DNA from 2 places in the Actinomadura luzonensis genome. Region 2 is predicted to be linked to the other one. Evidence: riboswitches for the same ligand, from Rfam matches in the RefSeq annotation. Region 2 holds a riboswitch; the other holds the start of a gene.
What was found. A riboswitch is a leader RNA that binds a small molecule or an ion and turns the genes downstream of it on or off. The one in region 2 is predicted to bind S-adenosylmethionine.
Positions count from the first base shown of each region.

Region 1: linked by a shared signal. The riboswitch ahead of thrC (threonine synthase) and the one ahead of MF672_RS09185 (aminotransferase class V-fold PLP-dependent enzyme) in region 2 are both predicted to bind S-adenosylmethionine.

Region 1 covers NZ_JAKRKC020000001.1:1,510,736-1,525,055, forward strand. The annotation lists gene MF672_RS07170 (HelD family protein) at 1-1,561, shown strand, start outside; gene MF672_RS07175 (YbhB/YbcL family Raf kinase inhibitor-like protein) at 1,657-2,187, shown strand; gene MF672_RS07180 (hypothetical protein) at 2,332-2,670, opposite strand; gene groL (chaperonin GroEL) at 2,819-4,444, opposite strand; gene MF672_RS07190 (cold-shock protein) at 4,800-5,000, opposite strand; gene MF672_RS07195 (MoaD/ThiS family protein) at 5,240-5,515, opposite strand; gene thrC (threonine synthase) at 5,539-6,774, opposite strand; SAM riboswitch class I at 6,788-6,929, opposite strand; gene MF672_RS07205 (RNA polymerase sigma factor) at 7,009-7,563, opposite strand; gene MF672_RS07210 (alpha,alpha-trehalose-phosphate synthase (UDP-forming)) at 7,595-9,019, shown strand; gene MF672_RS07215 (hypothetical protein) at 9,011-9,598, opposite strand; gene otsB (trehalose-phosphatase) at 9,637-10,392, opposite strand; gene MF672_RS07225 (DUF3263 domain-containing protein) at 10,444-10,743, opposite strand; gene MF672_RS07230 (SAM hydrolase/SAM-dependent halogenase family protein) at 10,862-11,668, shown strand; gene MF672_RS07235 (hypothetical protein) at 11,816-12,412, shown strand; gene MF672_RS07240 (S8 family serine peptidase) at 12,409-13,590, shown strand; gene MF672_RS07245 (Zn-ribbon domain-containing OB-fold protein) at 13,616-14,020, shown strand; gene MF672_RS07250 (lipid-transfer protein) at 14,017-14,320, shown strand, end outside.
Region 2 covers NZ_JAKRKC020000001.1:1,937,887-1,952,206, forward strand. The annotation lists gene MF672_RS09145 (L-aspartate oxidase) at 1-1,749, opposite strand, end outside; gene MF672_RS09150 (DUF6624 domain-containing protein) at 1,829-2,380, opposite strand; gene panC (pantoate--beta-alanine ligase) at 2,400-3,236, opposite strand; gene MF672_RS09160 (Rossmann-like and DUF2520 domain-containing protein) at 3,293-4,183, opposite strand; gene MF672_RS09165 (chaplin family protein) at 4,494-4,724, opposite strand; gene MF672_RS09170 (SAM-dependent methyltransferase) at 4,921-5,883, shown strand; gene MF672_RS09175 (cytochrome P450) at 5,928-7,124, opposite strand; gene MF672_RS09180 (TerC family protein) at 7,124-7,909, opposite strand; SAM riboswitch class IV at 8,023-8,138, shown strand; gene MF672_RS09185 (aminotransferase class V-fold PLP-dependent enzyme) at 8,182-9,480, shown strand; gene MF672_RS09190 (DoxX family protein) at 9,493-10,380, opposite strand; gene MF672_RS09195 (NADH-quinone oxidoreductase subunit D) at 10,491-11,636, shown strand; gene MF672_RS09200 (acyltransferase family protein) at 11,633-12,739, shown strand; gene MF672_RS09205 (DUF3180 domain-containing protein) at 12,724-13,179, opposite strand; gene folK (2-amino-4-hydroxy-6-hydroxymethyldihydropteridine diphosphokinase) at 13,176-13,679, opposite strand; gene folB (dihydroneopterin aldolase) at 13,676-14,041, opposite strand; gene MF672_RS09220 (nuclear transport factor 2 family protein) at 14,031-14,320, opposite strand, start outside.

The DNA of each region.
Region 1 (14,320 bases), 430 kb from region 2:
CGGGGACGTCGAGCTGGGCCCGTCGAAGATCCTGACCGAGGAGATCGAGCGCCCGCGCACCGGCCCGATGCGCGACATCGTGGCCACGATCCAGCCCGACCAGGACGAGATCGTCCGCTCGGCCCTCGCCCAGACGGTCTGCGTCCAGGGCGCGCCCGGCACCGGGAAGACCGCCGTGGGCCTGCACCGGGCGGCCTACCTGCTGTTCACCCACCGCGAGCGCCTGTCCAGGTCCGGCGTGATGATCGTCGGCCCGAACCGGGCGTTCCTGTCCTACATCTCCTCCGTCCTGCCCGCCCTCGGCGAGGTCAAGGTGGACCAGACGACGGTGGCCGGCCTGCTCGGCGAGCACGCCGCGCCCGAGGAGCCGCTGGTGGCCGCGCTCAAGGGCGACGCCCGGATGGCCGCGGTGCTGGAGCGGGCGCTCTGGCTGCACATCGTGAAGCCGGAGGAGGGCCTGGTGTTCACCAAGGGCGCCTACCGCTACCGGGTGGCCGACCACGAGGTGCGCGAGATCGTCGCCTCCCTGCGCGGCACGACCCGCTACCTGCCCGGCCGGGCGGCGCTGGCGCAGCGGCTGGCCCACATGGTGCTGGTGCGCATGGAGCAGCGCGGCGAGTCGCCCGACGACCGGGTGCAGGACGCGGTGGCCCGGTCGAAGCCGGTCAAGCAGCTCGTGGACGCGGTCTGGCCGAGGCTGACGCCGGAGCAGGTGCTGCACCGGCTGCTGGCGGAGCCGGACTTCCTCGCCAGAGCCGCCAAGTCCGACTTGTCGCCCGAGGAGCAGGAAATGCTGCTCTGGCGGAAGCCGTACCGGAGCCACAAGTCCGCCAAGTGGTCGGCCGCGGACGCCGCGCTCCTCGACGAGCTCCGCGACCTCATGGAGCGCACCCCGTCCCTCGGCCACCTGGTCGTGGACGAGGCCCAGGACCTGTCGGAGATGCAGCTCCGCGCGCTCGGCCGCCGCTGCCGCAACGGCTCGGCCACCGTGCTCGGCGACCTGGCGCAGGGCACCACACCCTGGTCCACCAGCTCGTGGGAGACCGTGCTCGAGCACCTGGGCCAGCGCGAGGGCGAGGTCACCGAGCTGACGCTCGGCTTCCGCGTGCCGCGCGAGGTGCTCGACTTCGCCGCGCGGCTCCTGCCGTCCATCGCCCCCGGCCTGGCCGCGCCGCGCTCGCTGCGTCCCGGCGCCGGCTCGCTGACCGTCAGCAGGGGCGGCGACCCGGCCGCGGCGGCCGCGCGGCTGCTCACCCAGGAGGGCTCGATCGGCGTCATCGTGCCCGACGCGCGGGTCGCCGAGGTCTCGACCGCCCTGTCCGGGCTGCCGCACGCCGTGCTCGACCCCGACGCCGCCGAGGACGGCGGGCACCGTCTGCTCGTCGTCCCCGCGACCCTGGCCAAGGGCCTGGAGTACGACCACGTGATCGTGGTCGAGCCCGCGGACATCGTCGCCGCCGAGCCGCGCGGCCTGGCCCGCCTGTACGTGGTCCTGACCCGCGCGGTGACCTCCCTCACGGTCCTGCACGACCAGCCGCTGCCCGCCGAGCTGACGGGCTGACCCGCCCGCGGCGCGGGAACCGGTGGCCTGACGGAGGCCAGGCCCGGCCGCTTCTAGGATGGCGAGCAGGAACGCTCTCTACCTAGGAGGATGCCGTGCCAGCACCGCTGCCACATGAACACCTGCCGTCGGTTCCCGCGCTCGTGGTCGAGAGCGACGACATCCAGGACGGCGAGCGGCTGAGCGACCTGCACGTCTTCAACGACTGGGGCATGACCGGCCAGAACGTCTCGCCCCAGCTCCGCTGGTCCGGCGCGCCGGCCGGCACCCGCGGCTACGCCGTCACCTGCTACGACCCCGACGCCCCGACGGGCAGCGGGTTCTGGCACTGGGTGCTGTTCGACCTGCCGGCCTCGGTGACCGAGCTGCCCACGGGCGCGGGCACCGCCCCCGACTTCAAGGGGCTGCCCGAGGGCGCCGTGCACGCCCGCAACGACTACGGGCTCAAGGCCTTCGGCGGCGCGGCCCCGCCGCCCGGCGACCCGCACCGCTACGTCTTCACCGTCCACGCGCTGGGCGTGGACAAGCTGGGCGTGGACGGCGACGCCAGCCCGGCGGTGGTCGGCTTCAACATCACCGCCAACACCCTGGCCCGGGGCCACGTCATCCCGGTGTACGGCGTCTGAGCCCCGCCGCGCCAGGGTCACGCCCGGTCACCGGATAACGGCCCCCAGGCGGTCGGGTTACGGCCCGGCGCGGGCCCGCGGTCCTGGGCCAAGCTCACGGCCCGCGTTCCAGCCCGTGGCCCTGGAAGGCCGCCCGGGGCGGGGTCACGGCGTGCCGGCCCCGCTCCATCCGGCCCGGGGCGGCAGCTCGTCCGCCGTGGCCGCCGCCTCCAGCCACATCTGGTGCTCGTAGGCGCTCATCGGGCGGTCCGGTATGCCCGCCGAGGCCGGGCGGGCGGCCGGCCCGCCGCAGCCCATGACCTGGCCCAGCAGTCCGTCGAGCATCGGCAGCCCGAGCCCGCCCGGCGTGCAGAAGCGCAGCTCGCGCGGGAGCTGGATGTCGGAGGTGATCTCCTCGTCGGCACTCGCGGGAGCGCCCGCCGCGATCGCGGCGGCCAGCGCGAGAAGGGCGACGCCCAGAATGCGCCTGGTGCGGGAAAACATCCGCTACTCCTTTCGTGGAAGCGTGTTCGGCACACACATTTCCTCACTGCGGGTAGCGGATCAATTGTGAAACGTAATGGCCGGTAAACGAAAACAAGAGCGGCCCGGAAAACCCGGGCCGCTCTTCGTCTCGGCGTCGCGAAAAGACCTAGAAGTCCATGTCGCCGCCGCCGGGCATGGCGGGAGCGGCCGGGGTCTTCTCGGGCTTCTCGGCGATGACGGCCTCGGTGGTGAGGAAGAGCGCCGCGATGGAGGCGGCGTTCTGCAGCGCGGAGCGCGTCACCTTGGCCGGGTCGATGATGCCCGACTCGAACATGTTGACGTACTCGCCGCTCGCGGCGTTGAGGCCCTCACCCGGAGTGAGGTTGCGGACCTTCTCCACCACGACGCCGCCCTCGAGGCCGGCGTTGACCGCGATCTGCTTGAGCGGCTCCTCCAGGGCCTTGCGGACGATCGAGGCGCCGGTGGCCTCGTCGCCGGCCAGCTCCAGCTTGTCGAACGCCTTGGCGCCGGCCTGCAGCAGCGCCACGCCACCGCCGGGGACGATGCCCTCCTCGACGGCCGCCTTCGCGTTGCGGACGGCGTCCTCGATGCGGTGCTTGCGCTCCTTCAGCTCGACCTCGGTGGCCGCGCCGGCCTTGATGACGGCGACGCCGCCGGCCAGCTTGGCGAGGCGCTCCTGGAGCTTCTCGCGGTCGTAGTCGGAGTCGGTGCGCTCGATCTCGGCGCGGATCTCGTTGACCCGGCCGGAGATCTGCTCGGCGTCACCGGCGCCGTCGACGATCGTGGTCTCGTCCTTGGTGACGACGACCTTGCGCGCGCGGCCCAGCAGGTCGAGGGTGGCGTTCTCGAGCTTGAGACCGACCTCCTCGGCGATGACCTGGCCACCGGTGAGGATGGCGATGTCGTTGAGCATGGCCTTGCGGCGGTCGCCGAAGCCCGGGGCCTTGACGGCCACGGAGCGGAACAGGCCGCGGATCTTGTTGACGACCAGGGTGGCCAGGGCCTCGCCCTCGACGTCCTCAGCGATGATCAGCAGCGGCTTGCCGGATTGCACGACCTTGTCGAGCAGGGGCAGCAGGTCCTTGTTGGCGGAGACCTTGCTGTTGACGATCAGGATGTACGGGTCCTCGAGGACGGCCTCCATGCGGTCGGAGTCGGTGACGAAGTACATCGACACCATGCCCTTGTCGAACCGCATGCCCTCGGTGAGCTCGAGCTCCAGGCCGAAGGTGTTGCTCTCCTCGACGGTGATGACGCCTTCCTTGCCGACCTTGTCCATCGCCTCGGCGATGAGCGAGCCGATCTCGGGGTCGGCGGCGGAGATGGAGGCGGTGGAGGCGATCTGCTCCTTGGTCTCCACGTCCTTGGCCAGCTTGGAGAGCTCCTCGCTGACGCGCTCGACGGCGGCCTCGATGCCCTTCTTCAGGGCCATCGGGTTGGCGCCGGCGGCTACGTTGCGCAGGCCCTCGCGTACCAGCGCCTGGGCGAGCACGGTGGCGGTGGTGGTGCCGTCGCCGGCGACGTCATCCGTCTTCTTGGCGACTTCCTTGACCAGCTCGGCGCCGATCTTCTCCCACGGGTCCTCGAGCTCGATCTCCTTGGCGATGGAGACGCCGTCGTTGGTGATCGTGGGAGCGCCCCACTTCTTCTCCAGCACGACGTTGCGGCCCTTGGGGCCCAAGGTCACCTTGACGGCGTCGGCGAGCTGGTTCATGCCGCGCTCGAGACCGCGCCGGGCGTCCTCGTCAAACGCGATCATCTTGGCTGCCATAAGGCTAGACCTCCCAGATGCAGGGTGGCGTGTCCTGGACCGAGCCGACGCCCGCGACGGCAAGGGCCTGCATCTCCGTTCGGCAGACCCCATCGTCTCGATCCCGAGTCATTGGCACTCTGCCACACAGAGTGCCAACGAACTGTTTAGCACTCTACCCTGCCGAGTGCAAGCGAACGACCTTCGGGAGGGAACGGCTCGCAGGTCAGCCCAGTCGGCTCCGCGTAGCGCACGTCCCCGGACGGCGGGCCGCTCACCGTGTGGCCCGCCGTCTGGATCGGTGAATACGAGGGGTGGCGGAGTCGCACGGACTGCGTTGCCGCGCGAGGCCGCCGGTGCGTACCAGTGACGTGAATCAGACCGCGCGGACAGACTCGGCCTGCGGTCCCTTCTGGCCCTGCGTGATCTCGAACTCGACCCGCTGGCCTTGTTCGAGAGATCGGTACCCGTCCATCAGGATCGCGGAGTAATGGACGAATACATCCTTACCACCGTCTACCGCGATGAAGCCGTAGCCCTTGTCCGCGTTGAACCATTTGACGGTGCCCTGCGCCACTTCCGACTCCTCTTACTGGGGCTACGGATCCCGCCCATTCCACCGCGAGACCCGTAATCGCCCGACTTAAGGGAAAACAGCCAGACGATCGCCTCGACCATACCTGTGGCACGGGGTTTGGCAACAGAGTCAATCCGCAAACGGCGCATTTGTTCGCAGAGAAGGTACTTCAACCTTGAATTGGACCGAAAAGCCAGAAGGCGCCCACTGGGGGCGCCTTCCGTCATGTCGTAGGGCACTCAGCCGCCGGCGACCGCCGGGATGATGGAGATCTGGGCGCCCTGCGGGGCGGGAGTGTCGAGCCCTTCGGCGAATCGGACGTCCTCTTCCCCGACGTAAACGTTGACGAAACGCCGAATCTTGCCCGATTCATCCAGAATGCGCGCGCCGATACCCGGGTAGTCCGCGTCGAGCTTGGCGAGCACGTCACGAAGAGTCGCGCCCTCGCCACCGACTTCCGCGTTTCCGCCGGTGTACGTGCGCAGAATGGTGGGAATCCGCACAGTAACGCTCATGGTTATCTCGCCTTTCCTGGTTGTCAGACAGCCGCGCGGAACGCGTCGAGAGAGGGCCTGATCACGGCGGTGGGCCGCGACGACTCGCCGGCGACGGCGTCGAGCGTCTTCAGCCCGTCGCCCGTGTTGAGCACCACGGTCTCGGCCTCCGGGTCGAGCCGGCCGCTCTCGACGAGCTTCTTCAGCACGCCCACGGTCACCCCGCCCGCGGTCTCGGCGAAGATGCCCTCGGTCGAGGCGAGCAGCTTGATCGCGGCCACGATCTCGGGGTCGGTGACGTCCTCGACGGCCCCGCCGGTGCGCCGGGCGATGTCCAGCACGTACGGTCCGTCCGCCGGGTTGCCGATGGCCAGCGACTTGGCGATGGTGTCGGGCTTGACCGGCTGGACGACGTCGTGCCCCGCCTTGTACGCCGCCGACACCGGCGAGCACCCGGCCGCCTGCGCCCCGAAGATCTTGTAGGGGGCGTCCTCGACCAGGCCGAGCGCGATGAGCTCCTTGAAGCCCTTGTCGATCTTGGTGAGCTGCGAGCCGGAGGCGATCGGGATGACGATCTGCTCCGGCAGCCGCCAGCCGAGCTGCTCGGCGATCTCGTACGCGAGCGTCTTGGAGCCCTCGGCGTAGTAGGGCCGCAGGTTGACGTTGACGAAGCCCCACTTGTCGCCCAGGGGGTCGCCGATCAGCTCGGAGCAGAACCGGTTGACCTCGTCGTAGGTGCCGTCGATGCCGATCAGCCTGCCGCCGAACACCCGGGCCATCGCGATCTTGGCCTCTTCGAGGTTCGCCGGGATGAACACGCAGGCGTCGAGCCCGGCCCGCGCCGCGGCGGCCGTCACCGCGCCGGCCAGGTTGCCGGTGGAGGAGCAGGACAGCGTGTGGAAGCCGAAGGTGCGCGCCGCCTCGACGGCGATGGCGACCACCCGGTCCTTGAAGGAGTGGGTGGGGTTGCCGGAGTCGTCCTTGACGTGCAGGGACCTGATGCCGAGCGCCCGCCCGAGGTTGCCCGCCCTGACCAGCTTCGTCCAGCCCGGGTTCATGTTGGGCTTGGTGGCCACGTCGGCGGGGACGGGCAGCAGCGCCCGGTAGCGCCAGATGCTGGCCGGGCCCGCGGCGATCTCCTCGCGGGTCACCCGGCCGAACTCGTAGGCCGCCTCGAGCGGCCCGAAACACTCCTGGCACGCGAAGCTGGGCCCGAGCGGGTAGCGGGCGCCGCACTCGCGGCAGGACAGAGCGACGGCAGGACCAAAGTCGTGCGACATGAAGCGAGGCCTTCCCTCATCTTCGCCCACGGCCACCTTGACCGCGAACCGGAATTGGCACCTTGTCCCGGTCGGCCTCGCCAGGTCGCGAGTCGAAAGCCGGGAGGGTTGCCGGGGCTTCGCAGGGCCGGTCCCTCCACCCCTCTGGATGAGCAATATGAAGTTGTTGAATAGGACTCTACCCGCTTAAGTGGCCGAAATTACTACCTGTCTCAGCATTCGAGACGGGCCGTCTCAGCGGTAGTCCTCACCCAGCACCGCCTGCACGTACTTGCGTGCCTGGTGGATCCGGGACTTCGCGGTGCCCAGCGGGATGCCGAGCTGCTCGGCCACCTCGTTGTAGTCGAGCTGCACGATATCGCGCAACACGAGGGCCTGCGCGAGGTCCGGCTTGTCGGCCTCCAGCGCCTCCATCGCGTCGAGCAGGTCGAGCCGGGAGCCGGCGATCACGCTGACCCGCCGCACGTCGGGCTTCTGCATCGGCAGCTCGTCGGAGGTCTGCTCGGCGGCCCGGCGTTTCAGCGACCGGTACGTCGTGCGCGCGCAGTTGGCCGTGACGATGTGCAGCCAGGTGCTGAACCTGGCCCGGCCCTCGAAGCGCCCGATGTTGCGGGCCACGGCGAGCAGGGTGTCCTGCGAGGCCTCCTCGGCGTCCTGGTGGTAGGGCAGGATCCGGGAGCAGTGGCGCATCACATCGGGCTCGATCCTGGCCAGCAGCTCGCCGAGCGCGCGATGATCTCCCGCGGCGGCGGATCGGGCGAGTTCCTCGGTTAGCTCATCAAGCGCCATAGCTGGGATCCTATGATCGAAGGGAGCTTCGATGAACAGCGTCCTGGTGGCCTCCAACAGAGGGCCGGTCTCCTTCACCGTCTCCGACGACGGCGTCCTCATCATGAAGCGCGGCGGCGGCGGTCTGGTGTCCGGGCTGTCCGGCGTGACCAAGGAGGACGGTGTTCTGTGGGTCTGCGCCGCGTTGTCGGACGACGACCGCAGCGCCGTGCGCGTGTCCCCCGGCGGCCGGCTCGACCACGCCGGCTACGACACGGGGCCGCTGCGCATGCTCGACATCCCGGCGGCGACGTTCCACCGGGCCTACAACGCCGTCGCCAACTCCACCCTGTGGTTCGTCAACCACCTGCTGTACGACATCCCCAACGCGCCCAACTTCGGCACCCGCTTCGGCCGGGAGTGGGCGTCCTACCGCGACTACAACGGCGCCTTCGCGCTCGCCCTGGCCGAGGAGGCGGGCCACGAGGCCCGCGTGATGGTACAGGACTATCACCTGACCCTCACCCCCGCCATGCTCCGGGCCGAGCGCCCCGACCTGCGCATCGCGCACTTCAGCCACACCCCGTGGGCGCCGCCCGAGTACTTCTCGCTGCTGCCCGACGAGGTGGCCGGGGAGGTCCTGGAGGGCATACTCGGCGCCGACCACGCCGGGTTCCTCACCGCGCGGTGGGCGGCGGCGTTCATGGACTGCTGCGAGTCGCTGCTCGGCGCGGAGGTCGACCGCGCCGCCCGCGCCGTCACCCACGAGGGCCGCACCACCAGGATCGGCGTCCACAGCCTGGGGGTGGACGGCGCGGCGCTGTGGGAGCGGGCCGGCGAGCCCGACGTCGAGTCGCACATGGCGGCGATCAGGGAGCAGGTGGGCGACCGGCGGCTGATCGTCCGCATCGACCGCACCGAGCTGTCGAAGAACATCGTGCGCGGCCTGGTGGCCTACGGCGAGTTCCTCGCCGGCCATCCCGAGTGGCACGGCCGCGTGGTGCACCTGGCCTTCGCCTACCCCAGCAGGCACGACCTGCCCGAATACCGCGAGTACACCGCCTCGGTGCAGCGCTGCGCCCAGGAGATCGAGAACGAGTTCGCCACCGAGGACTGGGACCCGCTGATCCTCAACGTGCACGACGACTACCCGCGCTCGCTGGCCGCGTACCGGATGGCCGACGTGCTGCTGGTCAACCCGATCCGCGACGGCATGAACCTGGTGGCCAAGGAGGGCCCGGTGCTGTCGCCGCGCTGCGCGCTGGTGCTCTCGCGGGAGGCGGGCGCGGCGGCCGAGCTGGGGCCGCACGCGCTCGTGGTCAACCCGTACGACATCAGCGGCACCGCCGCCGCCCTGCACGAGGCGCTGGTGATGCCGGAGGACGAGCGGCGGGCGCGGCGCGACAAGCTGTGCGCCGCGGCCACCGCGCTGCCCCCGCAGAAGTGGCTGTCGGCCCAACTGGACGCCCTAGCGTGACCAGTCGGCGTTCTTGAGCGTGTCGGCCAGCCCGGGCGTGTCCCACTGGTCCACGACCAGGATCCGGCTCTTCGGCAGGTACCACTCGCGCTGGGTGAAGTGTCCCTTCGTGCGGCCCTTGTCGTAGGTGACGCAGGTGGACTTCCAGGCGTTGTAGGCGGCCTTGTGGCCGGGGCCGACCTGGCGCAGGCCGCGGGTGACCTTCGGCCCGACGTACTCGCCCCACTTGTGGTTGTACGGGCACGGCTGCACGTCGCTGGCCGTGTAGAAGGGGTTCTTGCCGGTGTAGGGGCCGAAGCCCTCCGCGCCGCGCTTGATGTAGGACGGGCCGAGGATGTAGAAGGCGTCGCACTCCAGCGTGCGCCAGCCTTCGGCCTTGCCGCACCTGCCGGTCACGACCTGCACGTTGTCGGGGCCGAAGCGGTGCACCACCCACTGGATGGGGATGTAGAGGGTCAGCCCGGCGCGCAGCTTGAGCGCCTGCGCGGGGGCGGCGGCGTGCGCGGGCAGGACGGCCGTGGCGAGGGTGGCGAGGGTGGCCGCCGCGGCGGCCGCGACGGCGAGGTGACGCTTGAACATGCCCGTGACCCTAGGGAACGTCACTTGCAGTCCAGTCATCAACGACTGAACGCCGACGCGAGCTCCGCCAGCAGGGCCACCACGCCGTCCGGGCCGTCCACCACGATGTCGGCCCGCTCGGCCAGCGCGCTGACCTCCGCCGAGCCGCTGCACACGGTCACGCCGGGCAGCCCGGAGGCGCGTACGGCGTCGAAGGCCGCGAGGTCGCCCAGGTCGTCACCGGCGAACAACACCGAGCGCGCGTTCCGCTCGGCCAGGAACAGGCCGAGCGCATGCCCCTTGTCCATGCCGGCCGGGCGCAGCTCCAGCACCATGCGGCCCGGCTCGACCACGAGCCCGTGCCGCTCGGCGAGCCGGGCCAGCGGCTCGCGGAGCGCGGCCAGCGCGCCCTCGGGGTCGGCGCTGCGGCGCGTGTGCACCGCCACGGCCCGGCCCTTGTCCTCCACCACCACGCCCGTGAGGCCGAGCCGGTCGAGCAGCAGCGGCAGCTCGGCCCGCACCCGCGGCACGCCCGCGGGCGGCGGCGGGGCGGAGATCCGGCCGCCCTCCCAGCGCTCGAAGCCGTAGTGCCCGAGGATGACCAGCCCGGGGACGTCGGCCAGCCCCGGCCCCAGCTCCAGCGCGGTGGCGGGCGGCCGGCCGGTGACGATGGCGACGGCCCCCACGTGCGCGCCGAGGTCGGCGAGGACCGCGGGCGCCTTGGGGTGGATCACGGCGGCCGCCGGATCGGGCACGATCGGAGACAGGGTTCCGTCGAAGTCGAGCCCGATCACGGCCCCGGCCGGGTCCTTCAAGATTGCTTCAATTCCAGGGATGTTCTCCACGCGGCTGCCGTACCCAGCCGGTCAGGGGCGCATGCCAAGCCTTCTGGCGGCGCGGTCGCGCTGGCGGGTGGCGCGCAACCGGCGAAGCCGCTTGACCAGCATGGGGTCGTGCTCAAGCGCCTCCGGCCTGTCGATCAACTCGCCGAGCATCTGGTAGTAGCGCGTGGCGGAGAACCCGAAGGTCTCCTTGATGGCCTGCTCCTTCGCGCCCGCGTAGCGCCACCATTGGCGTTCGAAGGCGAGGAGCTCGATGTCGCGTTCCGTGAGTGGCTGTCGGGACGGTTCCTGGGCAGCACTGTCACCGCTGAGCGGTGCTCCCATGGTGTCCTCCTCTGAGGGGGCGTGCGACGGTCTCGTCACACGCACGCGGCCCGTGGCCAATCGTAATGTGCGAAGTGCGGCTGTTCACGGTGGATTGGGAGACGTACAGTCACGAATTGTGACCTCCGTAATCACGCTCCTCACCGACTACGGGCTCGAGGACGGCTACGTGGCCGCCTGCCATGGCGTGATCGCCGGGATCGCTCCGCAGGCCCGGGTGATCGACGTGTGTCATCTGGTGCCCTCGGGGGACGTCCGGCGCGGCGCGGCGATCCTCGCCCAGACCATCCCCTACCTCCCGCGCGGCGTGCACGTCGGCGCGGTGGACCCCGGCGTCGGCGGCGCCCGGCGCGCGGTCGCCGTCGAGGCGGGCGGGCGGGTGTTCGTCGGCCCGGACAACGGGCTGCTGTCGTGGGCGGTGCGCGCCAGCGGCGGGGCGCGGGCCGCGTACGAGATCCGCAACGACGCGCACTTCCTGCGCCCGGCGTCGCCCACCTTCCCGGGCCGTGACGTGTTCGCGCCGGTCGCCGGCCGGTTGTGGGGCGGGCTGGCTCCGTCCGAGCTGGGGCCCGAGGTGCCGGTGGGCCGGCTCGTGACGCTGCCCGAGCCGACCTCGCAGCTCCGCGACGGCTCGGTGGAGGGCGAGGTCGTCTCGGTGGACCGCTACGGCAACACCCAGCTCTCGATCGCGGCGGGCGACCTGCGGGCGCTCGGCGTCGAGATCGGCGACACGCTGGGCGTGTGGCTCGGGCGGCGGCAGCTCTCGCTGCCGTACCGGGAGACGTACGCGGCGGTGCCGCCGGGTGAGCTGGTGGCCTTCGCGGACTCGGCGGGGCTGGTCGCGATCGCGGTCAACTCCGGTGACGCGGCGCAGCGGCTGGGGCTCCCGCCCGGCGCGCATGTCCGACTTTCGCCCACGCGGTAGCACTAAAGCCTCAGATCGGAATTACTCCGCGTATCGGTCTGTTTACCGAAGCGTCGGATTGCACCCGCGGTCGCGTGCCAGAATGCCGGTCTGGTCGAGCGTTCCCCCCTCACCCGCTCGAGGTCCGCCGTGTACCACCTCTCCGCTGTGCTGCTCCTCACCCTCGTGACCGCGCTCTGGCCGGCGCCCGAGCCGCCCGTGTCGGAGCGCTGGCACGCCTGGCCGGTCGAGCGGGTCTTCCCCCCGGCGGTCGCCGGGGTCAGCCCGTCGGGGGCGCGGGTCACGTACGTGCTGGTCGGCGTCGCGCCCGAGGCGTCCTGCCCGGAGGCGTTCCAGCCCGGCGCGCTCGCCGCCGGCTGCCGCACCGCGCTCCGCGCCACCTACGCCGACAGCACCCTGACCTACGTCGTCACCGTCGGCATCGCCGTCCTCGACCGCCCGGCGCTCACCGGCGTGGTGAGCGACCGGCCCGGCGGCGGCGCGGGCGATCTCGCGGCGCTCGGGGCCGGCGACCGGCCGGCGACCGTGCGGCCGGTGGCCTTCCCGCGCGGCGCGGCCGCCTGGTTCGGCGCGCGGCAGTACGTCACCGGCGCGCTGCTCGGCTCCCGGGCCCCCTACCTCGTCGGCACGGCCGCCGGGTACGCCGACGGGCGTCCGTACCGGCGGGAGGACGCGCCCGAGCCCCGGCTCCGCGACGCCGCGCGCCGGCTCGCGACGGCCTTCCAGCGGACGCTGACCCGATGAGGCCCCCCAGGGACCGCCCGGTGCGCCGCCTCCTCGCCCCCGTGCTGCTGGCCGCCTGCGTGGTGGCGGTCCCGGCGCCCGGCGCGGGCGACGACGTCGGCGCGGTCGCCCGCGCGGGCCAGTGGCAGCTCGACGCGCTGCGGCTGCCCGAGGCGTGGCGGCGCAGCAGGGGCGAGGGCGTGCTGGTCGCCGTCCTCGACACCGGCGTCAACGCCCGCCATCCCGACCTGGCGGGCGCCGTCGTCCAGGGCCCCGACCTGACGGGCGCCCGCCCCGGCACGGGCCTGTGGGGCCACCACGGCACCGCCATGGCCAGCCTGATCGCCGGGCGCGGCCACGGCGAGGGCCACCTGGACGGCGTGCTCGGCGTCGCGCCCGCGGCCGGCGTCCTGTCCGTGCGGGTCACGCTGGAGAACGGCGACCCGCTGCGCGAGCGGCAGCCCCCGGACGGGCACGACGCCCTGGCGCAGGGCATCCGGTACGCGGCCGACCACGGCGCGGGCGTGATCAGCATGTCCCTGGGCGGCGGCAGCGGCGCGTGGGAGGGCTCGGCGGCCGAGGAGGAGGCGGTGCAGTACGCGCTCGGCAAGGGCGTGGTGCTGGTGGCCTCCTCGGGCAACGACGGCGACGCGGGCAACCGCAAGAACTTCCCGGCCGCCTATCCCGGCGTGATCGCCGTCGGCGCGGTGGACCGGCGGCTCCAGGTGGCCCGTTTCTCCAACCGCCAGGACTACCTGTCCGTGGTCGCGCCGGGCACGGAGATCGTCACGGCCGACGGGGCCGACTCGTACGTGGTGGGCGACGGCACCAGCTCGGCCGCCGCCATGGTGGCGGGCATCGCGGCCCTCGTCAGGTCGGCCCGTCCCGGCCTGTCGCCGCACGAGGTGCGCACGGCCATCGAGCAGGGCACCAGGAAGCGGCCCGCGGGCGGCTACAGCCACTCCTACGGCCACGGGGTGGCCAACGCGCTGCTCGCGCTGCGCGCCGCCGACGGGCTCGGGCCGCCGGCCGTTCCGCCGTCCCGGCCCGGCCCGTACTTCGGGCCGGGGCCCGGCCCGGGCGCGCCGGCCAGCAGGACGGCCGTGGTGGTGGGCATGCTGGCGCTGATGGCGGTCATGTCGGCGCGGGTGGTGCTGGGGCAGCGGCGGCGGAAGCGCGGCGAAGGGGATTCACCCTAACAAGCGCTTGTGTGATACTCCGGCTATGACGTACGCGATCGAGGGCTGGTTCGCCGTGGACGACGACGGGGTCGTCCTGCTCGGCACCCGCTGCGCGGCCTGCGGCACCGTCTGCTTCCCGCCCCGGCACGGCTCCTGCCCCAACCCCCGGTGCGAGGGCACGGACCTGGAGGTCACCCGGCTGCCCCGGCGGGGGCGCGTGTGGTCGTACACGAGCTCCGCCTACCCGCCGCCCGCGCCGTACGTGGCGGCGCAGCCGTACGAGCCGGTGACCCTGGCCGCCGTCGAGCTGGACGGGGCCGGCCTCGTCGTGCTCGGCCAGGTCGCCGGCCTCACCGCCGAGGAGCTGGAGGTCGGCATGGAGCTGGAGCTCACGGCGGGCCCGCTCGCGGACGGGCCGCTGGTGTGGATGTGGCGGCGGGCCTCATGAGCGGCGGCGTGGTCGTCCTCGGCACCGGCATGCACCCCTGGGGCAAGCAGGGCCGCCCCTTCCTGGAGTACGGCCTCGCCGCCGCCCGCGCCGCCCTGCGCGACGCCGGGATCGCCTGGACCGACGTCCAGTACCTGGTCGGCGCCGACACCATCAGGAACGGTTACCCGGGCTTCGTCGCCGGCGCCAGCTACGCCCAGGCCCTCGGCTGGACCGGCGCCCGCGTCGCCTCCTGCTACGCCGCCTGCGCCTCCGGCGCCCAGGCCGTGGACCTCGCCCGCACCCGCATCCTGGCCGGCC
Region 2 (14,320 bases):
GCCGGCCTCCTGCAGGTCCTCCTCCAGCGCGCGGCCGATGAGCGCGTCCACCTCGGCCGGGTCGAGCCCGGCAGCCGCCAGCTCCTGCGCCAGGCGCGGCGGCATCGCGTCACCGTGCGGCGTGTACGTCATGCGAAGGCCCTCCTCCGTCAGGGTCACATCCAGGTGGCCCAGCCATTCGTTGTCGTCGCGCGCGTCGTGGTCCTCGCGCCAGTGTGAGCCACGGGTCTCCAGCCGGGCCGCCGCCGCGCCGGTCAGCACGGTGGCCACGGTCAGCAGGTTCGTCGCCTCCCAGGACTCGGTGCGCGGCGTCACCTCGACCGGCGTCCAGCGGGCGTCGAGCAGCGCCCGCGCGGTCTCCCGCAGCGACTCGCGGCTGCGCAGCACGCTCGCGCCCCTGCTCATGTGGCCCTGGATCCTGGTCCTGGCCCGCGGGTCCACCAGGCCCGCGGGAGCGGCGGACGGCACCGGGTCGCCGGGGGCCGGGCGGGTGGCGTGCACGTCCGCGGCGATGCGCTCGGCGAAGACCAGGCCCTCCAGCAGCGAGTTGGAGGCCAGCCGGTTCGCGCCGTGCACGCCGGTGCAGGCGACCTCGCCGCAGGCGTACAGGCCGTCGATCGAGGTACGGCCGCGCAGGTCGGTGCGGACGCCGCCGCTGGCGTAGTGGGCGGCCGGGGCCACCGGGACGGGCTCGGTGGCCGGATCGATGCCGTGCTCGCGGCAGATGGCGTAGATGGTGGGGAACCGGGTCTCCCACTTCTCCCGGCCGAAGTGGCGGCCGTCGAGGTACACGTGGTCGCGGCCGGTCGCGCTCATCGTCCGCATGATCGCCTTGGCCACGACGTCGCGCGGCGCCAGGTCGGCCAGCTCGTGCACGCCGGCCATGAACCGGTTGCCCTCGTGGTCCACCAGGAAGGCGCCCTCGCCGCGCACCGCCTCCGAGATCAGCGGCTGCTGGCCGGTCGAGCCCTCGCCGAGCCAGAGCACGGTGGGATGGAACTGGACGAACTCCAGGTCGCGCACCACCGCGCCGGCCCGCAGCGCCAGCGCGACGCCGTCGCCGGTGGAGACGGCGGGGTTCGTGGTGGCCGCGTACACCTGGCCCATGCCGCCGGTGGCCAGCACGACGGCCCTGGCCAGCACCGCGCCGACGCCGTCGCGGTCGCCCTCGCCCATGACGTGCAGGGTGACGCCCCTGGCCCGGCCGCGGGCGTCCTTGAGCAGGTCGAGCACCAGCGCGTGCTCGACGACCTCGATCGAGCCGGCCCGCACCGCCTCGATGAGCGCCCGCTGCACCTCGGCGCCGGTGGCGTCACCGCCCGCGTGCACGATCCTGCGCCGCCGGTGGCCGCCCTCCCTGGTGAGCTGGAGCTCGCCGTCGGGGGTGCGGTCGAAGCGGGCGCCCCTCGCGATCAGCCGGCGCACCGCGCCCGGGCCCTCGGTGACCAGCGCCCGCACGGCGCGCTCGTCGCTCAGGCCCACCCCGGCGACCAGCGTGTCGTTCAGGTGCTCCTCCGGGGTGTCGCGCGGGTCGAGCACGGCCGCGATGCCGCCCTGGGCCCAGCGCGTGGAGCCCGAGGAGAGCACGTCCTTGGTGACGATCAGGACCTTGGCCGCCGGCTCCAGCTCGGCGTAGCGCAGGGCCACGGTCAGGCCCGCGATGCCGGAGCCCACGACGACCAGGTCGGCCTCGGCCGTCCAGCCGGGCTCGGGGGCGGTCAGCCGCAGTGGGATCACCGGTGCGCTCATGGGGATCTCCTTGGATCAGCGCTATATCGTCAACATGACGATAACGCCTGCCGCGGCGTGGTCATGCCCCGGGGGTGGGTCAGCGACCGGCGGGGCCGTCCGGCTCGCGCACCGCGGCCGTCCGCCCGATGGGCTCCGTCTTCCTGATGAACGCCTCGTACTCGGCGAACGGCTCCAGCCCCACGGCCGCGCGGCGCTCGTCGAGCAGGCCGGGCTCCTCGATCGGCATCGGCTCCAGGCCGTCGGCGCCGTCGTGGAACTGGGTGCCGTAGAGCTGGGGACGGCCCGAGCGCACCCGCACCCGATCCTCCAGGTACGCCAGATCGCGCGGCGAGGCCTCGTCCCGCTCGACCGCCTCGGCCATCAGCTCCCGGAACAGCCGCTGCGCCGCGAGCGCCGTCGCGTGCTGGGCCAGCAGCCAGGCCGCCCGCGCGGCCCGCTCCCCCACCTGCGAGACCAGCGGCCAGCCGCGGTTGGCCACCACCGAGTAGAGCCAGGCGGTGTTGCCCTCGTCCAGCTTCTGGAGCCGGGCGAGCCGCCTGTCCCCCGGGAAGCCCTTGGCCGGGTCGCGCAGGGCCTGGTCGACCTTCATGCGCCGGAGCAGCTCGTCCCGCAACTCCTCGTCGGTCATGTCCCGACGGTAATCCGCCTCAGGCGGGATTCAAGGTCAGGATGACGTTGTCGATCAGCCGGGTGGCGCCGACCCGCGCCGCCACCGCGAGCACGGCCTCGCCCGTGTGCTCCTCGCCCACCTCGGCGAAGGTCGCCGGGTCCACCAGGGCCAGGTAGTCCACGTCGAGGGCGGGCCCGGCGGCGGCGAGCACCTCGCGGGCCGCCGCGCGGACCGCCCCGGGAGTGGTCGCGGCCTCGCCCGCGCGAAGGGCGCGGGAGAGCGCCAGGGCCACCTGCCGGTCCTCGGCGGACAGGTAGCGGTTGCGGCTGGACAGGGCCAGCCCGTCGGGCTCGCGCACGGTGGGCGCGCCGACGATCTCGACCGGCACGTCCAGGTCGGCCACCATGCGGCGGATCAGCGCGAGCTGCTGGGCGTCCTTCTGCCCGAAGACCGCCACCCGCGGCTGGACCAGGTTGAACAGCTTGAGCACGACGGTCAGCACCCCGTCGAAGTGCCCCGGCCGGGACGCGCCCTCGACGATCTCGCCCATCCGCCCCGCCAGGACGCTCACCTGGCGGTCGGGGCGGTACATGTCCTCGGCGGACGGGTGGAGGACGACGTCGACGCCCTCGGCCCGGCACACCTCCAGATCCGCCTCGAACGTACGGGGATAGCGGGAGAAGTCCTCGTTCGGCCCGAACTGCAGCGGGTTGACGAAGACGCTGACCACGACCTGGTCGGCCCTGGACCGGGCGAGCCTGATGAGCGACCGGTGGCCCTCGTGCAGCGCGCCCATGGTGGGCACCAGCGCCACGTCGCCACCGCTACGCGCCTTGACCAGGTCTTCCCTGTTCCTCGCGACGATCAGATCCATGTGGGCGGCCCCTGGTGTTCACGGCCTCCGCATCGCGGCGGCGCGGCTTGGCACGGTCAGGTCCATATATTGCCGCCCAGCGCGTCCAGCAGCCGCTCCGCCTCCTCCGGTTTGAGCAGCCCGGCGGCGAGCGCGCGGTCGGCCGTGAGCCTGGCCAGCGCGATGTAGGCGTCGGCCGCCTCCGGCGCGGCCAGGATCAGCGCGTCGACGTGCTTGCGGACGGTGCCCGCGTCGCCGCGCACGACCGGGCCGGTGAGGCCCGCGATGCCGAGCCGCAGCACGTTGTCGAGCGCGGCCCCGAGCAGCGGGCCCAGCATGCGGCCCGGGTGCTCGACGCCGATGCGCTCCAGCAGGTCGGAGGACTCGGCGATGAGGGTGACCATGTGGTTGGCGGCCCCGGCCAGGGCCGCGTGGTAGAGGGCGCGGTCGGAGTCGGCGATCCAGACCGGCTCGCCGCCCATCTCGATCACCAGCGCCTCGGCGATCGGGCGCAGCGCGTCGGGCGCGGTGACGCCGTAGGAGATGCCGGTGAGCTTGTTGAGGTCGTCGTCGCGGCCGGTGAACGTCATGACCGGGTGCAGCGCGAGCGGCAGCGCCCCGGCCCTGGCGGCCGGGTCGAGCACCGACAGCCCGTACGCGCCGCTGGTGTGCACGAGAAGCTTGCCCTGGAGGTCGGCGCCGGTGGCGGCGAGGCCGCCCACGAGGTCGGGCAGCGTGTCGTCGGGCACGGTCAGCAGGATGAGCTGAGCCGCGGCCACCACCTCGTCGGGCCGCGACGGCGTCAGGCCCAGCCGCTCGGCCGCCCACCGCTGGGAGTTGTCGGACACGCCGCTCGCGGCGACGACCCGGTGACCGGCCTGCGCCAGCGCGGCGCCGAGGGCCGAGCCGACCTTGCCGGCTCCCAGCACGCCCACGCTCAGCCGGGCCGGGCGATCTCCTGCCTCCATGACGTCTCACCCCTGTCGACCGGATGGCACTGCCGCCCAGCGTAACGGCCTCTCCGTCCGGGGAACGTGACCGGTGCTTTGCCGCATGTTGAGTTAACGACAAAAGCGACAAGGGCATACAAAAAGTGCACCCCCTGTCGGAAGAGATGAGGAGAGGGGTCATCGCACGACAGTGGGCGCCGAGTCCGTGAGGACCCGACGCCCATCGGTGCGACCTCTCGGAGGTGCGCCTGGCCGGTGCATCCGCCGACTGCCCGGCCGGGAGTCCGAGCCCGGACCGGACCGCGCCGGTCCGGGCTCTCAGCTGGGGTCAGCGGTGGTCCGTGATCGTGGAGTTGGACCCGCCCTTGCAGCCGGCGACGCTGACGCCGATGACCGCCACGGCGTTGCCGCAGACGTCGATCGGGACGCTGATCGGGACGGCGACCTGGTTGCCACCCAGGATGCTGCCGTTGCCGCTGGTGATGTCGGCGTGGGCGGCCGGGGCGGACAGCGCGAGGGCAGCGGCGGCACCGACCAGGACCAGGGTCTTCTTCAGCATGCGAGCTCCTTCCGATTTCGCGGCGCGGGGCCGCGGACGTTGGCTTGTGGGGGAACGGCCGCTGCAGTCGCCACTTGGGGGTTGGCGCAACGCAGCCGCTCGATGACAATACGTAAACGCTACCGCAAGCGCGCGACAAAGAGTAGTCACATTATGACTGTGCGTGTCATCCGGAAGTCGTGAGATAGTCCATGGCATGTGGCTGACCTGGCGCGCCGCGACGGAGCGAGCGCTGTACGGCGAGGAGGGCTTCTACCTCCGCGAACGCCCGTCGGGCCACTTCCGCACCTCGGTCAGCGCCTCGGCGGCCTTCGCCGACGCGGTGCTGGCGCTGCTCCGGCAGGTGGACGCCGAGCTGGGCAAACCGGACACACTCGACCTGGTCGACATCGGGGCGGGCGAGGGCACGCTGGTGACCCGCGTGCTGGCCGGCGCCGAGCCGGGGCTCAGCGAGCGGCTGCGGGTCACGGCGGTCGACCTCTCCCCCCGGCCCGAGGGCCTGCCCGAGCGCGTCGAGTGGCGCGGCGCGCTGCCCGACTCCATCGCGGGGCTCGCCATCGCCAACGAATGGCTCGACAACGTGCCGCTGGACGTGGCCGAGCAGACGCCCGACGGGCCCCGGCTGGTGATGGTGAACGTCCACACGGGCGAGGAGCGCATCGGCGGGCCGCTCCGGCCGGCCGACCGCGACTGGGTCGAACGGTGGTGGCCGCTGCCCCGGGTGGGGGCGCGGGCCGAGATCGGCTGGCCGCGCGACGAGGCGTGGGCGGCGGTCGTCACCCGCCTCGCCAGGGGCCGGGCGATCGCCGTCGATTATGCACATCCTGTGGATAACCGGCCCCTCTGGGGAACGCTGACCGGGTACCGGGACGGGGCGGTCGTCAGCCCCATACCCGACGGGACCTGCGATATCACGGCACATGTGGCACTCGACGCGTGCGCGGAGGCCGGGCGGCGGGCCGGTGCGATATCCACAGCCTTGTCCACACAACGCGCGGCCCTGCGCGCCCTCGGCCTCGACGGCGCCCGGCCGCCGGTCGAGCTCACCCACCAGGACCCACGCGGCTACCTGCGGGCGCTGGCGCGGGCGTCGGAGGAGGGCGAGCTGCTCGACCCCCGAGGGCTCGGCGGCTTCGGCTGGCTCGACCAACGCCGCTGACCCCCTGCCCCTGGTCCGCCAGGCTGAGGGAACGGTGGTGGCGGTCAGGCCGGGGTGGCGGTCAGGGGCAGGGAGTGGAGGCCGCGGATGACGTAGCCGGGCTTCCAGGCGGGCTGCTCGCGCAGTTCCAGGCTCGCCGTCCGGTCGAGGAGGGCGCCGAACGACTCGATCAGCTCGATGCGGGCGAGCGGCGCCCCCAGGCAGAAGTGGATGCCGGCGCCGAAGGAGATGTGCGGGTTGTCCGCGCGCCCGACGTCCAGCCGGTCCGGGTCGTCGAACACGGCAGGGTCGCGGTTGGCCGAGCCGAACAGCAGCGCGACCTCCGACCCGCGCGGGATCCGTACGCCGTGCACCTCGATGTCCTCCAGCACCCACCGCTCGAACATCTGCAGCGGCGTGTCCCAGCGCAGCAGCTCCTCGACCGCCGTGGGCAGCAGCGAGCGGTCGGCGCGGAGCCGCGCCAGCTCGGCCGAGTTGCGGAACAGCGCCCACCAGCCGTTGCCGGTGACGTTCACGGTGGCCTCGTGGCCGGCGTTGAGCAGCAGCACACAGGTGCCGACCAGCTCGTCCTCGGTCAGTTCCGGGATCTGGGTGAGCGCGCTGATCAGGTCGTCGCCGGGAGCGGCGCGGCGGGCCCTGGCCAGCTCCTTGAGGTAGCCGGCGAACTCCGACGCCGCCCGTACCGCGGTGTGCTGCGCCTCGATGCCCGGGTTCAGCTCGTACATGCCGCAGATGTCGGCCGACCAGGCACGGAGCAGGTGGCGGTCGGCGTCCGGGATGCCGAGCATCTCCGCGATCACCGTCACCGGCAGCGGCTCGGCGACCTCGGCGAGGAGGTCGCCGCCGCCCTTCTCCACGAACGTGTCCGCCAGCCCGGCGGCGATGGCCCGCACGCGCGGCCGCAGGGACTCGACCATGCGCGGCGTGAACGCCTTCGACACCAGCCGGCGCAGCCGAGTGTGCACCGGCGGCTCGACGTCCAGCATGCCCGCTCTGATCACCCGCCAGAACGGCTCCTGGAACTCCGGCTCCGGCTGCCTGCCGAACTCCTCGTGCGTGGCCGCGTGCAGGTACGACCGGCCGAGGCGGCGGTCCCTGAGCAGGGCGTTGACGTCCGCGTGGCGGGAGATGAGCCACTGGCCGGTCGGCTCGAACCAGCAGACGGGGGCCTCGCGGCGCAGCTCGTCGTAGACCCGGTACGGGTGGGCTACAAAATCCGGATTCCAGGGATCAAAGCGCACTATTTCATCTTAGGAGCCTCGTCCTGCTGCTCCGCAGCCTCGGCCCGCGCCTCCGGCGCCTCGACCGCCTTCTTGGCGTGCCGCCCGCGCATCCGGATGTTGAGCAGCTCCACGACGACCGAGAACGCCATCGCGAAGTAGATGTACCCCTTCGGGATGTGCTGGTCCAGGCCCTCGGCGACGAGCACCACGCCGATCAGCACCAGGAACGCCAGCGCCAGCATCTTGATGCTCGGGTGCTCGTCCACGAAGCGGCTGATCGGCCCGGAGGCGAACAACATCACCGCCACCGCCACCACGACCGCCGCGATCATGACGCCGAGCTGGTCCACCATGCCCACGGCGGTGATCACCGAGTCCAGCGAGAACACGATGTCCAGGACCATGATCTGCGCGATCACCGCGGCGAAGGACACGCCGGCGCCCTGCTTGCCGTCCTTGCCCTGCGGGGCCTCCATGCTGTGGTGGATCTCCGTGACGCTCTTGCCCAGCAGGAACAGGCCGCCGAGCAGCAGGATCAGGTCCCGTCCCGAGATGTCCTGGCCGAGAACGGTGAACAGCGGCTCGGTGAGCCGCACCACCCACGACAGGGCGAGCAGCAGGAGCAGCCGGCTGACCAGGGCGGCGGCCAGGCCGAGCACGCGGGCCCGGTCCCGCTGTTCGGGCGGGAGCTTCCCGGCCAGGATGGAGATGAAGATGATGTTGTCGATCCCCAGCACGATCTCCAGGGCGACAAGGGTGAAGAAGCCGATCCAGATCTGCGGGTCGGCCACCCAGTCCAACATCCGAACACCTCCATGACACGTTGGCCGATGACTTTCCGGGCACAACGAGTCACACCTCACATAAGTTCGCGACTTGCGTTTCGTGGCCGATCGTCGGTTATAGTGCGGTCGTAGGTCATGAGCGCCAGCGACAAGCCCCGGCTAGCTGGCCGGCAACCCTCGCGTCCGCGGCGGGGTGCCCCGGGTGAAGACCTGGTCCGTCACGAGGTGTGGCGGGCAAGCGCGGGCTCCGAGGCTGCCTCCAGGGGTCCGATGACCCAAGGAGAAGTGCCGTGTCCACGCTGACGATCTTCAACGCCGACGCCGACGCCGCCGCCCCCGCCGCCGCTGCCGCCCCGGTCACGGCGACCGGCCGCCCCGTTCCCGCCGTCATCGGGGCCGACCTGGAGGTCCCGGTCAAGGGCGGTCGGCTCGTCCGGTACGCCAACCTCGACTACGCGGCGAGCGCGCCCTGTCTGGAGCCGGTCAGCGCCGCCGTCGCCGCCGCGCTCCCGGCCTACTCCAGCGTCCACCGCGGCGCCGGCTACGCCTCCCAGCTCACCACCGCCCGGTACGAGCAGGCCCGCCACACCGTCCGCGCGTTCGTCGGGGCGCGTCCCGCCGACGCGGTGATCTTCACCCGCAACACCACGGACGCCACCAACCTGCTGGCCCGCTGCCTGCCCGCCGGCACCACCGTCGTGGTCTTCGACACCGAGCACCACGCCTCGCTGCTCCCCTGGCCGGACGCCGTCCGCCTGGCCCCGCCCGCCTTCCCCGGCGAGGCCGTCCGCGCCGCCGACGAGGCGCTGGCCGCCGTCGAGGGGCCGAAGCTGCTCGTGGTCACCGCCGCCTCCAACGTCACCGGCGAGCTGTGGCCGATCGCCGCGCTGGCGCACATCGCGCACCGGCACGGGGCGCGCATCCTGGTGGACGCCGCGCAGTTCGTCCCGCACCGGCGGCTCAACCTGACCGCGCTGGACCTCGACTACGTGGCCTTCTCCGGGCACAAGCTGTACGCGCCGTTCGGCGCCGGGGTGCTCGTCGGGCGCGGGGACTGGCTGGCGGAGGGGGAGCCGTACCTGAAGGGCGGGGGCGCGGTGCGCTCGGTCGGGGACGCCGCCGAGTGGCACGAGGACCCCGAGCCGCGCCACGAGGCGGGCACCCCGAACGTGCTGGGCGCGATCGCCCTGGCCGCCGCCTGCGACGCGCTCACCGCCACCGGCTGGACGGCGCTGGTGCGGGAGGAGGAGCGGCTGCTCGCGCGGCTGCGCGCGGGGCTGGCCTCGATCGACGGCGTGCGCGAGCTGTCGTTGTGGGGGGAGGACCACCCGCGGGTGGGCATCGTGTCGTTCACCGTGGCCGGGCGGTCGGCGCGCGAGGTGGCCGAGGCGCTGTCCGGCGAGTACGGGATCGGGGTGCGCGACGGCAAGTTCTGCGCGCACCCGTTCGTGCGGCACCTGCTGGGCACGGCCGACGGCGGCTGCGAGGACGACACGGCCTCGGCGGTGCGGGCCTCCATCGGCATCGGCACCACCCAGGAGCACGTGGACCGGCTGGTGGAGGCGCTGCGCGACCTCGCCTCCCGCTGAGCGGCAGGGCGGTCAGCGGTTCGGGGGCTTGCGGTGCTCGGGCTGGTCGTCGCTGACCAGGGCGTCGATGTCGCGCATGTCCTCGTCGCTGAGGTTGCTCGCGCCGGAACGCGGCGCCGTGGGCTGACGCGGGACCTCCGGCGGCTCGCCGGGGGTCGCGGGCTCGGCCGGCGTCATCGGGCCACCCGCACGCCCGCCCGCCCCGGCGCCCATGCCGGGCTCGGTGCCCATGCCGGACTCGGTCCCCATGCCGGACTCGGTCCCCATGCCGGACTCGGCGCCCATGCCGGACTGGTAGCCGGTCCCGGTGCCGACGCCGGCCTCGGAGCCGGACTGCATCCCGGCCCCGGCGGCGGTGCCGGCCCCCGCTCCCATCCCGGTGGCGGTTCCGGTGGTCCGGACGTTCGACGGGCCGGTGTCCGTGCGGTCGCCCTGGAGCCGCCCCCGCCGGTGCGCGTCCAGCTCCTCCTCCGCCGCCCGCCGCTCGCCCCGGCGCCGGAAGATCGCCCCGAACAGCCCGTCCAGCCCGATCCGCCCGCCGCCGAGCGCCAGGAACAGCAGGCTCAGCGCGCCGAGCGCCCCCGCGAGCTCCCACCCGCCGTTGCCCACCATGACGCCCTTGCCGCCGTGCACGAAGGCGATCGCGCCCAGCATGTTGAGCAGCAGCAGCAACGCCACCGGCCGCACCAGCAGCCCGAGGATCAGGAAGATCCCGCCGACGGTCTCGACGATCGTCGCGTAACCGGCGGCCGTCCCCGGCATCGGGATGCCCATCTCCCGGAACATCCCCGTGGTCGCGCCCAGGCCGCTCTGCCACTTCTGCCAGCCGTGCGCCACGAAGATCACGCCGGTCACCACCCGGGCGATCAGGGCCGCCACATCAAACAGAACTCTCTTCATGGTGCTTTCTCCCCCCGTCCCCCGCTTCCTCCCCCCGTCCAACCCCAAGTCCCCACGATCGATGCGTTTCCGTACCATTCCTTGACCCGAGACGGTGGCAGCATGGCCGTATGACGGAACGCGTGGTCGGAATCGGTGCCGGCGCCAAAGAGCTGGCCACGGAGGACATGATCCTCAACATCGGCCCGCAGCACCCCTCGACGCACGGCGTGCTCCGGCTCCGCCTCACGCTCGACGGCGAGCGCATCGCCACCGCCGAGCCGATCATCGGCTACATGCACCGGGGCGCGGAGAAGCTGTTCGAGGTCCGCGACTACCGGCAGATCATCATGCTGGCCAACCGGCACGACTGGCTGGCCGGCTTCGCCAACGAGCTGGGCGTGGTGATGGCCGCCGAGCGCCTGCTCGGCATGGAGCCGCCGGTGCGGGCCGTGTGGGCGCGCACGCTGCTGGCCGAGCTGAACCGGGCGCTCAGCCACCTGATGTTCCTCGGCTCCTACCCGCTGGAGCTGGGCGCGATGACGCCCATCTTCTACTCCTTCAACGAGCGCGAACGCCTCCAGGCCGTCATGGAGGAGATCTCCGGCGGGCGCATGCACTACATGTTCAACCGGGTCGGCGGCCTGAAGGAGGACCTGCCGCTGGGCTGGCTGGACCGGGTGTCGGAGGCGGTCGCCGAGACCCGCCGCCGGGTGCCGGTCATCGAGGACCTCATCCTGCACAACGAGATCTTCGCCGCCCGCACCAAGGGCGTCGGCGTGCTGACCCGGGAGCAGGTCATGCAGTACGGCGTGAGCGGCCCCATCGCCCGCGCCTCCGGCGTCGACCTGGACCTGCGCCGCGACGACCCGTACCTCGCCTACCCGGAGCTGCCGGTCAAGGTCGTCACCCGCGAGGCCGGCGACTGCCAGGCGCGCTTCGAGGTGCTGTTCGACCAGCTCAAGGTCTCCCTCGACCTGGCCGAGGCGTGCGTGGAGCGGCTGCGCTCGCTGCCGCCCGGGCCGATCAACCAGCGGCTGCCGAAGGTGCTCAAGGTGCCGGAGGGGCACACGTACGCGTGGACCGAGAACCCGCTCGGCATCAACGGCTACTACCTGGTCTCCAAGGGCGACAAGACGCCGTGGCGGCTCAAGCTGCGCTCGGCCTCCTACGGCAACGTGCAGGTGCTGCGCGAGATGTTGCCCGGCCACCTGGTGGCCGACATGGTCGCCATCCTCGGCTCGATGTTCTTCGTGGTGGGTGACATCGACAAGTGACGCAGCAGCAGGTCGGCACCGTCGTCGAACGGGACAAGTACGTCGACTGGCTCCGCGCGCTGAGCCTGGTCGTGGTGGTCGGGTGGCACTGGGCGTTCACGATCCTGGTGTGGGGGCCGTCCGGGCCGGAGCCGACGAGCCCGCTGGGGTTCACCTCGGGCTTATGGATCCTCACCTGGCTGCTCCAGGTGCTGCCGCTGTTCTTCTACGTCGGCGGGCACGTGCACCTGCTGTCGTGGGGGCGGGCGCAGGGGCGCGGGGTCGGGCTCGGCGCGTTCGTGTGGCGGCGCATCCGGGCGCTGGCCCTGCCGGCGCTGGTGCTGTCGGGTGTGTGGGCGGTCATCGGGGCGGCGGTCACGGCCGTCTTCCGGGTGGACTGGATGTGGCGGGTCGTGCTGCTCGTGCTCAGCCCGCTCTGGTTCCTCGGCGTCTACCTGGTGCTGATCGCGCTGCTGCCGGTGGCGCTCTGGCTGCACCGCCGCTACGACGTGCTGGCGCTGATCTGGCTCGGCGGCGCGGCGCTGGTCGTGGACGTCCTCCGCTTCCGCTACGGCGTCGAGCAGGCGGGCTGGCTCAACATGGTCATCGTGTGGGGGCTGGCGCACCAGGCCGGCTTCTTCTACGACCGGGTGGTGATCCTGCCGCGCCGCTACGACGTCGCGCTGCTCTGGACCGGGCTGTTCGCGCTGTTCGGCCTGGTCTACTCGGGCATCTACCCGGGCTCGATGGTGGGCGTGCCGGGCGACAAGTGGTCGAACATGGCGCCGCCGACGTTCGTGATCGTGGCGCTGTTGCTGTTCCAGATCGGCGTGGTCGAGGTGTTGCGGCCGGCGATGGAGCGGGTGCTGGAACGGCCGCGCTGGCAGCGGGTCAACGCCTTCATCAACCGGTACGCGCTGCCGCTGTTCCTGTTCCACACCACCGGCATGGCGATCGCGCTCGGGCTGTCGTGGTGGCTGTTCGGCAGCCTGGGCGGGACGATCCCGCCGGACCTCAAGTGGTGGCTGGAGCGGCCCATCGCGATCGTCGGGCCGCTGGTGTGCACCGCGCCCGTCATCTACCTCTTCGGCCGCCGCCGCGGCAGGCGTCAGTCGGGCTTCTGATCCTCCGGGCCCTTCGGCACCCGGCAGGCGTGCTCCAGGTAGAGCGCCGCGACCACCAGCACCACGCACGCCACGAACGACCCCGCCGCGACGAAGAACTCCGAGCGCGGCGTCTCCCGGTCGAGGATCTGCACCGTGTGCAGGGCGAACCCGGCGAACAGCCCGCCGAAGGCCGCCCCCGCGTACGCCGACGCCTTGGCCAGCGCCGCCAGCCGGGCCACCGCCAGCGGCTCGACCGGCTTGGTGCCCGGCTTCCTGTCGATGCGGGCCTTGGTGGCCCAGGCGCTGTAGCCCTCGCCGAGCGCCAGCAGCAGCACGGTGGGGATCGCCGTCCACGGCAGGAGCGGCAGGTCGGAGTAGAACTGGTGGACCACCGCCCACGTCAGCAGCGCGACGACGACGAGGATGCCGACCACGTGGCCGGGACGGGTGGGGGTCAATCGGGCCTCTGCAACGTCAGGTCGGGCCGCAGCCGCACGCCCTGCCGGTCGAGCCCGGCCAGCAGGTCGACCACCCGGCCGTGCCCCGGCACGGCGGCCTCGGGGTCGGCCTCCAGCCAGGGCACCAGCACGAACGCCCGCTCGTGCGCCCGGGGATGCGGCAGCGTCAGGTCGGGGTCGTCGCAGGTGCGCTCGCCCACGACGATCAGGTCGACGTCGAGCGTGCGCGGCCCCCAGCGCTCGGCCCGCACCCGCCCGAAGGCGTTCTCGACGCTCAGCGCCCGCTCCAGCAGCGTGCGCGGCTCCAGCGTGGTCTCGGCCACGACCACCGCGTTCAGGTACGGCTCCTGCCCGCCCGGCCCGCCCACCGGATCGGTCTCGTAGACCGGCGACGCCTTGACGAACTCGAGGCCGGGCGCGTCGAACAGGGCGTCGATCGCGCCCTGGAGGGTCTGGAAGCGGCGGCCCAGGTTGCTGCCGAGTGCGAGGACGGCCTTCATGCGCGGCTCCGCTCGATCGTCACGACCACGTCGTCGAAGGGCACCGGGATGGGCGCCGCCGGCTTGTGCACGCTCACCTCGACCCGGCACACCGCCTCGTGCGCCAGGCAGACCTCGGCCAGCCGCTGCGCCAGCGTCTCGATGAGCCGCACCGGCTCGCCCTCCACCACCTTCGCCAGCGCCTCGGCCAGCTCTCCGTAGTGGACGGTCATGGTGAGGTCGTCGCCGGCCGCGGCCGGCGCGGTGTCGAGGAACAGCGTGGCGTCGACGACGAACTCCTGGCCCAGCTCCCGCTCGGCCGCGAGCACGCCGTGCCGCCCGCGGGCCCGCAGGCCCTTGAGCGTGATGCGATCAGGGCTCAAGCTCGCCGTCCTCCTCCTCGTCGTCGTCGCCCTGCAGCACCGGCGAGCCGTGGTGCATCCACAGCCGCCAGCCCTGCGGGGTGCGGAGATAGACGTTGCTCGCCACCACCTTGCCCGCGGCGAAGCTCGCCTCGCCCTCGTCGCCCGCGGTGAGGATGTTCTCCACGCAGGTGAGGACCGCGACGTCGCCGAGCACGGTGGTGTTGACGTCGGTCAGCACGAACTGGATGTAGGTCGTGTTGGCCATGATCAGCGCCCACGAGCGCAGCACCTCGGAGC